DNA from 3 places in the Nocardiopsis tropica genome. Region 1 is predicted to be linked to each of the others. Evidence: predicted binding sites of a transcription regulator. Region 1 holds the regulator's gene; each other region holds the start of a gene.

Region 1 (3,270 bases):
GGCCGTCCACCGTCACCCGGTCGGCCGCCAGTGCGGCGGTCCCGACCAGGAAGACGGGGGGTGTCACTTCGCGCCGAAGGCGTCGCGGAGCTTGGCGAAGAGGCCGCCGTGCCCGGGGCTGAACCGCCCCGGGGACTGGTCCTCGCCGCGCAGCTCGGCGAACTTGCGGAGGAGGTTCTCCTGCTCCTCGTCGAGCTTGCCCGGGGTCTCCACGTCGACGCGGATGCGCAGGTCGCCCCGGCCTCCCCCGTCCAGGTGCGTGACGCCCTTGTTGGACAGGGTGATGACGTGGCCGGAGTTGGTGCCCGGCCGCAGATCGATGTTCTCGGTCCCGTCCAGGGTGTCGAAGGCGAAGGACGCGCCCAGCGCGGCGGCCGTCATGGGGACCGTCACCGTGCAGTGCAGGTCGTCGCCGCGCCGCTCGAAGGTCGGGTGGGGACGCTGGATGATCTCCAGGATGATGTCGCCGCGCGGGCCGCCGTTGGGGCCGACCTCACCCTCTCCGGCGAGCTGGATCCGGGTGCCGTCGTCGACGCCGGCCGGGATCTTGACGGTACGGGTGACCTTCTCGCGCACCCGGCCCTCCCCCGCGCAGTCGCCGCAGGGGTTGGTGATGACCGAGCCCTGGCCCGAGCACTGCGGGCAGGGGCGGGAGGTCATGACCTGGCCCAGGAAGGACCTCGTCACCTGGGAGACCTCGCCCTGGCCGTGGCACATCTCGCACGTGGTGCGGTGCGAACCGGCCGCGGTCCCCTCACCCTGGCACGTCTCGCACAGGATCGCGGTGGGGAAGGTGATCTCCTTGCTGACCCCGAACGCGGTCTCCACCAGGTCCAGTTCGACCCGGATCTTGATGCTGCGCCCGCGCCGGACCCGTTCCCGGGGGCCGCGCCCGCCGGGCTGGCCGCCGCCGAAGAAGGCGTTCATGATGTCGTCGAAGGCGAACCCGCCCCCGCCGCCGAAGCCTCCCGCGCCGCCACCGCCGGGAGCGTAGGGGTCCTGGCCCATGTCGAACATCCGGCGCTTGTTCTCGTCGGAGAGGACCTCGTAGGCCTGGGTCACCTCCTTGAAGCGCTCCTGGGTCGCGGGGTCGGGGTTGATGTCCGGATGGAGCTCGCGCGCGAGCCTCCGGTACGCCTTCTTGATCTCGTCCTTGGACGCGTCGCGACGCACCCCGAGAACCTGGTAATAGTCTCTGGCCACTGAGTTACTGTCCTGCCAAAATCTGTCCGACATACCGAGCCACGGCGCGTACCGCTCCCATTGTTCCCGGATAGTCCATCCGGGTGGGCCCCACGACACCGATCTTGGCGAGCGACTGGTTTCCCACACCGTAGTCGGCCGAGACGATGGAGGTGGACCGGAGACCCTCGTGGAAGTTCTCCGCGCCGATGCGCACCGTGAGCATTGACGGGTCCTTCGCCTCACCCAGCAAACGGATGAGGACCATGTTCTCTTCCAGCGCCTCCAGGACGTCCCGCAGGCTGGCGGCGAAGTCCACGGCGGCGAGGTTGGCCGTCCCCGCGAGGACGATCTTCTCCTCGTGCCGCTCGACGAGGCTCTCCAGCAGGACGGAGAGGACGGCCACCGCCATCTGGCGGTGTTCGGGCGGAACCTGCGCGGGCAGGTCCTCAACCGCGTCGGGCACCTCTCCGAGGTGGAGACCGGAGATGGCGCGGTTGAGCATGGAGCGCAGGTCGTTGACCGCGGTTCCGTTGACCTCGCCGAGGCCGTCGATGACGCGCTGCTCGACCCTGCCCGTGTCGGTGATCACGACCATCATGACCCGCTGGCCCCCCAGGGGGACCAGCTCGACGTGCTGGACCGAGGAACGGGTCAGCGACGGGTACTGCACGATCGCGACCTGGCGGGTGAGCTGCGCGAGGAGCCGCACGGTCCGCGCGACGATCTCGTCCAGGTCCACCGCTCCGGCGAGGAAGGACTCGATGGCGCGGCGCTCCGGCGCCGACAGGGGCTTGACGGAGGAGAGCCGGTCGACGAAGAGCCGGTACCCCTTGTCCGTGGGCACGCGTCCCGCGCTGGTGTGGGGCTGGGCGATGTACCCGTCCTCCTCCAGCGCGACCATGTCGTTGCGGATGGTCGCGGGAGAGACCCCGAGCCTGTGCCGGTCGGCCAGCGCCCTGGAGCCGACGGGCTCGTTCGTGTTGACGAAGTCCTCCACGACCGCTCGCAGGACAGCGAGCTTGCGCTCGTCCAGCAACTCGCCACCTCCTGGCACTCCGGGGTCCTCAGTGCTAATTCTATGCCCGGCCGCAAACCCGGACGGCTACCCCTCGGCGGTAACACCGGAGGAGGCGCCGGATCTTCCCTCCGGAGCCGCGACGTGCGCCACGGCGCGGATGAACCGACACCCTCCCCCAGTAGACTGCACGACCGTGGCTACCAAGGGAACCGGCCGCTACGGCCGCGACGTGCTCGCAGGCGACTGGCGGCTGCCCCGCAAGGGGGCCGTGCGCGAGGTCGCCCTGAGTCGGGACCTGGTCGTGGAGGACGCCGACGAGGCCTTCTGCGGAGCGGTCGTGACGTGGGACAGGTCCAGCGTGACCCTGGAGGACCGCGCGGGGCGCCGCAGGGTGTTCGACCTCGGCCCGGCCGCCTTCCTGCTCGACGGGAGACCCGTGACCCTGGTGCGCCCCGCGCCCGCGCCGCGGGGACCCCTGCGGAGCGCGTCCGGCTCGGTGGCGGTGCCCGGGGCCGCCGCGCGCACGGCGCGTGAGAGCAGGATCTACGTGGAGGGCGCGCACGACGCCGAGCTCGTGGAGAAGGTCTGGGGCCACGACCTCCGCGTCGAGGGAATCGCCGTCGAGTTCCTGGAGGGCGTCGACGACCTGCCCTCGATCGTGGCGGACTTCTCCCCCGGCCCGGGCCGCCGCCTGGGGGTCCTCGTCGACCACCTGGTCCCCGGGTCCAAGGAGAGCCGGATCGCCGAGCGGGTGCGCGGGGAGCACGTGCTGGTCGCCGGCCACCCCTACGTCGACGTCTGGCAGGCGGTGCGGCCGGGCGCCGTGGGGATCGGGGCCTGGCCGGAGGTTCCGCGCGGGCGCCCCTGGAAGGAGGGCGTCGTCGAGGCCCTCGGGTGGCGGCTGGAGACCGGTGAGGCGTGGCGCAGGATCCTCGGATCGGTCCGTACCTATGCTGATCTGGAGCCCTCGCTGCTCGGACGCGTGGAGGAGCTCATCGACTTCGTCACGGGGCCCCATCCGGACGAGCCCCGGGGCCCGTCGTCGGGTCGGGGCGCCCACCCGTGAC
Region 2 (3,270 bases), on a different contig from region 1:
TGCCTCCTCCAGCTCGTAGGCCCTGTCGAAGTGGTCCTCGATGGAGCGCTTGCTGCGTCCCGTGATCATCAGGACGTCCTTGAGGTCGGCGGCGACCGCCTCCTCCACGACGTACTGGATCGCGGGCTTGTCCACGATCGGCAGCATCTCCTTGGGCGTGGCCTTGGTCGCGGGGAGGAACCGCGTGCCCAGGCCGGCCGCGGGCACGACCGCCTTGGTGACGGGCGCGGACGCGGAGGGTCGCTTCTGCTCGGTGGCGTCGTTCATGTCGGCACTTTAGGACAGTCCCCGGCCGTCTCGACGCCCCGACGCCCGGCCGGGCGCCAAGAAGTCCCCGCTCTTTCGGGCGGCGGAGCGCAAACCGCCACCGGGCGTTCACCGCCCGGGGCAGGCTCCGCCGGACGCGCCCGGACCGCCCCGGCGGGAGCGGCCCCCTCGCCGCCCGGTCCGTCCCGCTGCCACACTGGCCCCATGAGCGGGAGCAGCGGTGACGGCGGTCCGTCGGAGAAGGCCCGGCTGCGCGGGGACGTCCTCGCCCGGCGGCGGGCCCGGGGCGCGGAGGAGCGCGCGCGGGTCGGGTCGGCGGTCCGGGACGCCCTGATGGGCGTCCCGTGGCTCGCCATGGGTGGGACGGTCGCGTGCTACTACTCCGTCGGAGGGGAGCCCGGCACCCGCAAGCTGGTGACGGCCCTGTGGAAGCGCGGCACGTACGTCCTGCTGCCCGTGTTCCTGCCCGGCGGCGACCTGGACTGGGCGGCCTTCGACGGGCCCGAGGGCCTGGCCCCGGCCGGGCACGGCCTGGTGGAGCCCACCGGGCACCGCTACGGCCCCGGGGCGCTCGCCCGGGCGGACGCGGTGGTCTGCCCCGCCCTCGCGGTGGACCGGAACGGGAACCGGCTCGGCCGGGGCGCCGGCTGCTACGACCGCGCACTCGCGCACAAGGGCCCGCACACCCCGGCGATCGCCCTGGTGCACGACGACGAGCTCGTGGACTCCCTGCCCGCCGAGCCGCACGACCGGCCGGTGGACGCCGTCCTCACACCCGGCGGCGGCCTGCGCGTGTTCGCGGGCGGGGTGTGGCCCGGGGGAGACGACACCGTGTGACGCGGGTCCCCGGCGCGGACGGCGGCCCGCGGACGCGCGGGCCGGGTGGCGGTCCCGCCGAAGGACGGCCCGAGCGCGGACGGCGGCCCGCGGACGGGGTGCGGACCGCCCGCCGGGGGCGCCCTCGCGGGGAGGAGCGGTCCGGGAGCGGGGTCCGGGCGGTCGGCCGGGGCGTCCTTCCCGGCCCGTGGCGGCGGGGATTATCCCGCCCGGGCCGGGCGTTGTCCCTGGCGGTCGCGCCCCGGCGACGCCACCGTTCCGGCACCTGGGCCGCTGCCGCGCGCTCGGCGCGAGGTGCTGTCGCGGCTCCGGTCGGCGAGCGCGTACTATTTAGCAGTCAACGGGCGAGAGTGCCAGCAAGGAGGACCCGGAACAGTGCCTACGTACCAGTACGCGTGCACCGAGTGCGACGCCCAGATGGAGGTCGTGCAGAGCTTCAGCGACGACGCGCTGACCGTCTGCCCCGAGTGCGAGGGACGCCTGCGCAAGGTGTACTCCGCCGTGGGAATCGTCTTCAAGGGCTCCGGCTTCTACCGCACCGACAGCGGCAAGACCTCCAACAGCTCCGTCCTGACCGGCTCCAACGCCGGTTCCGGCGACGGCAAGGACTCCGGCTCCTCCGAGTCCGGCGGCACCGCCTCCTCCGGCACGGACGCCAAGAGCTCCTCCGGCGACTCGGGCTCCAAGGCGGGCACCGGCGCCGGCACGAGCACCAGCACCAGCACGACCAGCAGCACCGCCGCCGCGGCAGGTTAGCCGCAGGGCCGTTGACCGACGCAGCGCCGCCGAACACTCGGCGGCGCTCGGCACGTCCGGCCTGTGGACAACGGCCGCACGGCCCCGCCGCGGCCTAGCGTTGGAACATGACCAGCGCACCACCCCCCTACCGGCACCGCCGGGCGCTCACCCGCCTGCTCGACCGGCACCGGCGCGTCGTCGCCGCCCTCCTCGCGGCCGCCGCGCTCCTCAGCGCCGTGCTGGCGGTACGCCCGCCCCCGGAGCCGGCCGGCCTCGTCCTCGTCGCCGCGAGGGACCTCGACGCCACGTCACCGCTCGCCGCGGGCGACCTCGCCCCGCGCCCCCTGCCCTCCGACGCGGTGCCGGACGGCGCGCTCCCGGCCGACACGGAGGCGGCGGGCCTCTCCCTCACGTCCCCGGTACGCCGGGGCGAGGTGATCACCGACGCCCGCCTCTCCGACCCTCCCGCGGGCCCGTACGGGCCCGGCCTGGTGGCCGTCCCCGTACGGGTCTCCGACCCCGGTGCGGTCGGGCTCCTCTCCCCCGGCAGCCGGGTGGACGTCCTCGCCGCGGGGAGCCCCGACGAGTTCGCCCCGGTGCGCGCGGGGCCCGCCGTGGAGGTGGTCAGCGACCGCCCCGTCCTCGCCCTTCCGGCCGAGTCCGACCGGGGCGGCGGGGGAGGCGCGCTGATCCTCATCGCCGCGACGCCCGCGGAGGCCCGGAGTCTGGCGGGCCACGCCACGGCGTCACGCCTGTCCATCACCATTCGCGGTTGACCGATGACGTGTGGTGGTGAAAGCTGGCGGGCGCCGGTGAGCGCCCCTCGGACGCGCCGGCCCTCCCACACACATCGAGTACGTAGGGCTGTTCCATGGAAGGCTTCAAGAAGTTCCTGCTCCAGGGAAACCTGGTGCAGCTGGCGGTCGCGGTCGTGATCGGCACGGTCTTCGCCAACCTCATCACCGCGTTCACCGAGGGGTTCATCACCCCGCTGATCGGGATCTTCGGCGGTATCCCCACGTTCGGCGACCTCTACTTCGAGATCAACGGCAGCCGGTTCATGTACGGCTCGTTCATCGACGCCCTGATCTCGTTCCTGATCACCGCCGCGGTCCTGTACTTCCTGATCGTCCTGCCGCTCGGCAAGCTCATGGAGAGGTTCGTCAAGGCCGAGGAGGCCACCACCCGGGCCTGCCCCTACTGCTGCGTCGACATCGACAAGAAGGCGTCCCGGTGCTCCCACTGCACGAGCGAGGTCGTGCCGGAGACCGTCTGACCGCTCCGGGGCCGCAGACCGTCCGGTCCCCGCGGGCCCCGGGGCCGCCCGGCCGTCGCGGAGCACGGGACCGCCCGGCCGTTCCCGGACCGGGTCACGGCCCCTCCTCCCGGCCGCGCGGGAGGCCGCGGACACCCCGGACACAGGTCGGG
Region 3 (3,270 bases), on a different contig from region 1:
GTGCCCTCCGCCGGGCCCGCCGAGGTGGTCGCCGCCGTGGGCCGGGACCCGGAGGTGCGCTTCCGCGTGGAGCGCGGGGACGGCGTCCTGCCCGAACTGCTGCGCACCCTCGACGCGGCCGGGGTCGCGCTGCTCTCCGTGCGGGTGCAGCGGCCGACCCTGGACGACGTGTTCCTGACCCTGACCGGGCGCAGCCTGCGCGAGGAGGAGGCATGACCGTGAGTGAACAGCCGAGGACCGGGGCGGCCCCGGCGCGCGGGTCGGGCGTCGCGCGCGACACCTGGACCGTGTTCGTCCGCCAGATGCGCCCGCTGCTGCACCGGCCCCTGCTCCTGGGCTTCGGGATGCTCCAGCCGATCCTGTACCTGGTGCTGTTCGCGCCCCTGCTCACCGGGCTCGCGGGGGCCGAGGGCGAGAACCCCTGGCAGTGGTTCGTGCCCGGCCTGCTGGTCATGGTCGCCCTGTTCACCACGGGGTTCGCCGGGTTCGGGCTGCTTCCGGAGATGGCCTCCGGCGCGCACGAGCGGATGCTGGCCACCCCGGCGAGCCGGGTGTCGCTGCTGCTCGGCCGGGTGCTACGGGACGTGGCGCAGATGATGGCGCAGATGGTGCTCATCATCGTGCTGGTGATCCCCTTCGGACTGCGGATCTCCGTGGCGGGCGCGGTGGTCGGCCTGCTCCTGCTCGCCGTCCTGGGGATCGGCCTGTCCACCCTGTCGTACCTGACGGCCATGGCGGTGAAGCAGACCTACGTGTTCGCTCCGGTGCTCCAGACGGTGATCATGCCGCTGATGCTGCTGTCCGGCGTGCTGCTGCCGATGGAGCTGGCCCCGTCGTGGCTGTACGGCCTGTCCCGGCTCAACCCGGTGGCGTACGTGGTGGACGCCGAACGGGCCCTGTTCGCGGGCGACTGGGACCTGTCGGTCGGGATCGGCTGGGCCGTCGCGGTCGCGCTGGCGGTCGCCGCGCTGGCGTTCGGCTCGCGGGCGATGCGCAGGCTCAGCTCCTGAGGGCCGTGCTTGTTCCGGGCCTCCGCTCCGCTTCGGCCCGTGCCCGTTCCGGACCTCCGCTCCGGCCCGGGGCCTGCACCGGGCCCCGGGCCGGAGCGGGCCGTTCGCGCAGGCACGGAGGGTGCCGGAGCCTGTCCGCTGAGCGCGGAAAACCGCTCATCACGGGGTGTATGTGCAGGTAGATGCTGGTAGGAGGGGAGGGGAAATCGTGACCACATCGTTTGCACTCTCCATGGTCGAGTGCTAAAAAGGGACCTGGTTAGCACTCGCCTTCCTTGAGTGCTAACCGGATCGAGGCTGCGAGACCGTGGCTCCCGACAGCAGGGTTGTCGGAGCGCTCCGGTCGTCCGTCGCGGGCGCATGCCTCGTCCCATCGCGTATCAGCCCGGTCACGGGAGGACAAGAATCCAATGGCAGCCAAACTGATCGCGTTCGACGAGGAGGCCCGTCGCGGCCTCGAGCGCGGCATGAACCAGCTCGCGGACGCCGTCAAGGTCACGCTCGGCCCGAAGGGCCGCAACGTCGTTCTGGAGAAGAAGTGGGGCGCCCCCACGATCACCAACGACGGTGTCTCCATCGCCAAGGAGATCGAGCTCGAGGACCCCTGGGAGAAGATCGGGGCCGAGCTGGTCAAGGAGGTCGCCAAGAAGACCGACGACGTCGCGGGTGACGGCACCACCACCGCCACCGTGCTCGCCCAGGCCCTCGTCCGCGAGGGGCTGCGCAACGTCGCCGCCGGCGCCAACCCGATCAGCCTCAAGCGCGGCATCGAGGCCGCCGTCTCCCGCATCAACGAGGAGCTCGGCAACCTCTCCAAGGACATCGAGACCAAGGAGCAGATCGCCTCCACCGCCTCGATCTCCGCCGGCGACCCGCAGATCGGCGAGACCATCGCCGAGGCGATGGACAAGGTCGGCAAGGAAGGCGTCATCACCGTCGAGGAGGGGCAGACCTTCGGGCTCGAGCTGGAGCTCGCCGAGGGCATGCGCTTCGACAAGGGCTACATCTCGCCCTACTTCGCCACCGACCTCGAGCGCATGGAGACGGTCCTCGAGGACCCCTACATCCTCATCGTCAACTCCAAGATCTCGAACAACAACGAGTTCCTGCCGGTCGTCGAGAAGGTCCTCCAGGCCGGTCGTCCGCTCGTCGTCATCGCCGAGGACCTGGAGGGCGGCGCCCTCCAGACGCTGATCGTCAACAAGATCCGCGGCACCTTCAAGTCCGTCGCCGTCAAGGCCCCGGGCTTCGGTGACCGCCGCAAGGCCCAGCTCGGCGACATCGCCGTGCTGACCGGCGGCCAGGTCATCACCGAGGAGGTCGGCCTCAAGCTGGAGAACACCGAGCTCGACATGCTCGGCCGTGCCCGCAAGGTCGTCGTCACCAAGGACGAGACCACCATCGTGGACGGCGCCGGTGACGCCACCGCGATCGCCGGTCGCGTGAACGAGATCCGCAACGAGATCGAGCGCACCGACTCCGACTACGACCGCGAGAAGCTCCAGGAGCGTCTCGCCCGCCTGGCCGGCGGCGTGGCCGTCATCAAGGCCGGCGCCGCGACCGAGGTGGAGCTCAAGGAGCGCAAGCACCGCATCGAGGACGCCGTCCGCAACGCCAAGGCCGCGGTCGAGGAGGGCATCCTGCCCGGCGGTGGCGTCGCGCTGCTGCAGGCCAGCGTCCCCGCGTTCGCCAAGCTCGACCTCGAGGGCGACGAGGCCATCGGCGCCGACATCGTGCGTCGCGCCATCGCGGAGCCGCTGAAGCAGATCGCCATCAACGCCGGCCTCGAGGGCGGCGTCGTGGCGGAGAAGGTCCGCAACCTGGAGCCCGGTTTCGGCCTCAACGCCGCCACCGGTGAGTACACCGACCTGTTCAAGGACGGCGTCATCGACCCGACCAAGGTCACCCGCTCCGCCCTGCAGAACGCGGCCTCCATCGCCGGTCTGTTCCTGACCACCGAGGCCGTCATCGCCGAGAAGCCGGAGAAGGCGTCGGCTCCCACCGGCGACCCGACCGGTGGCATGGGCGGCATGGACTTCTAGGACCTCCTGGAGTTCTGGGGTCCGGTACGCGACCTCGCCCGCGACGACCGGGCGGCCCTTCGGGGCCGCCCGGTTTCGCCGTTCCCGGGGCCGGTGCCTCTGGGGACTACCGGCGCGGGGACCGTCGGGCGGTGTCGGCACGGGACCGGCCCCGGGCCCCGGACGGCTGTAGCCGTGTACGCGGGCTCAGACCTCCCCGTGCCAGGCGCGCCACAGGT

Evidence for each region. Region 1 encodes HrcA, which represses chaperone genes, less so after heat shock. Its sites were predicted from a motif close to TTGGCACTCTCNNNNNGAGAGTGCCAA; they were not measured.
Region 2: ACFQBR_RS19580 (FmdB family zinc ribbon protein) is a predicted target of HrcA. The motif match lies at 1,435-1,461, and genes of this name have one in related genera.
Region 3: groL (chaperonin GroEL) is a predicted target of HrcA. The motif match lies at 1,231-1,257, and genes of this name have one in related genera.

Annotation. Positions count from the first base shown of each region.
Region 1 covers NZ_JBHSUF010000001.1:268,227-271,496, reverse strand. The annotation lists gene ACFQBR_RS01125 (16S rRNA (uracil(1498)-N(3))-methyltransferase) at 1-67, opposite strand, end outside; gene dnaJ (molecular chaperone DnaJ) at 64-1,203, opposite strand; gene hrcA (heat-inducible transcriptional repressor HrcA) at 1,208-2,221, opposite strand; gene ACFQBR_RS01110 (DUF3097 domain-containing protein) at 2,397-3,269, shown strand.
Region 2 covers NZ_JBHSUF010000011.1:260,761-264,030, forward strand. The annotation lists gene galU (UTP--glucose-1-phosphate uridylyltransferase GalU) at 1-267, opposite strand, end outside; gene ACFQBR_RS19575 (5-formyltetrahydrofolate cyclo-ligase) at 472-1,104, shown strand; gene ACFQBR_RS19580 (FmdB family zinc ribbon protein) at 1,480-1,860, shown strand; gene ACFQBR_RS19585 (SAF domain-containing protein) at 1,968-2,618, shown strand; gene ACFQBR_RS19590 (MscL family protein) at 2,714-3,118, shown strand.
Region 3 covers NZ_JBHSUF010000019.1:46,305-49,574, forward strand. The annotation lists gene ACFQBR_RS25955 (ATP-binding cassette domain-containing protein) at 1-216, shown strand, start outside; gene ACFQBR_RS25960 (ABC transporter permease) at 213-1,010, shown strand; gene groL (chaperonin GroEL) at 1,421-3,052, shown strand; gene ACFQBR_RS25970 (ABC transporter ATP-binding protein) at 3,239-3,270, opposite strand, start outside.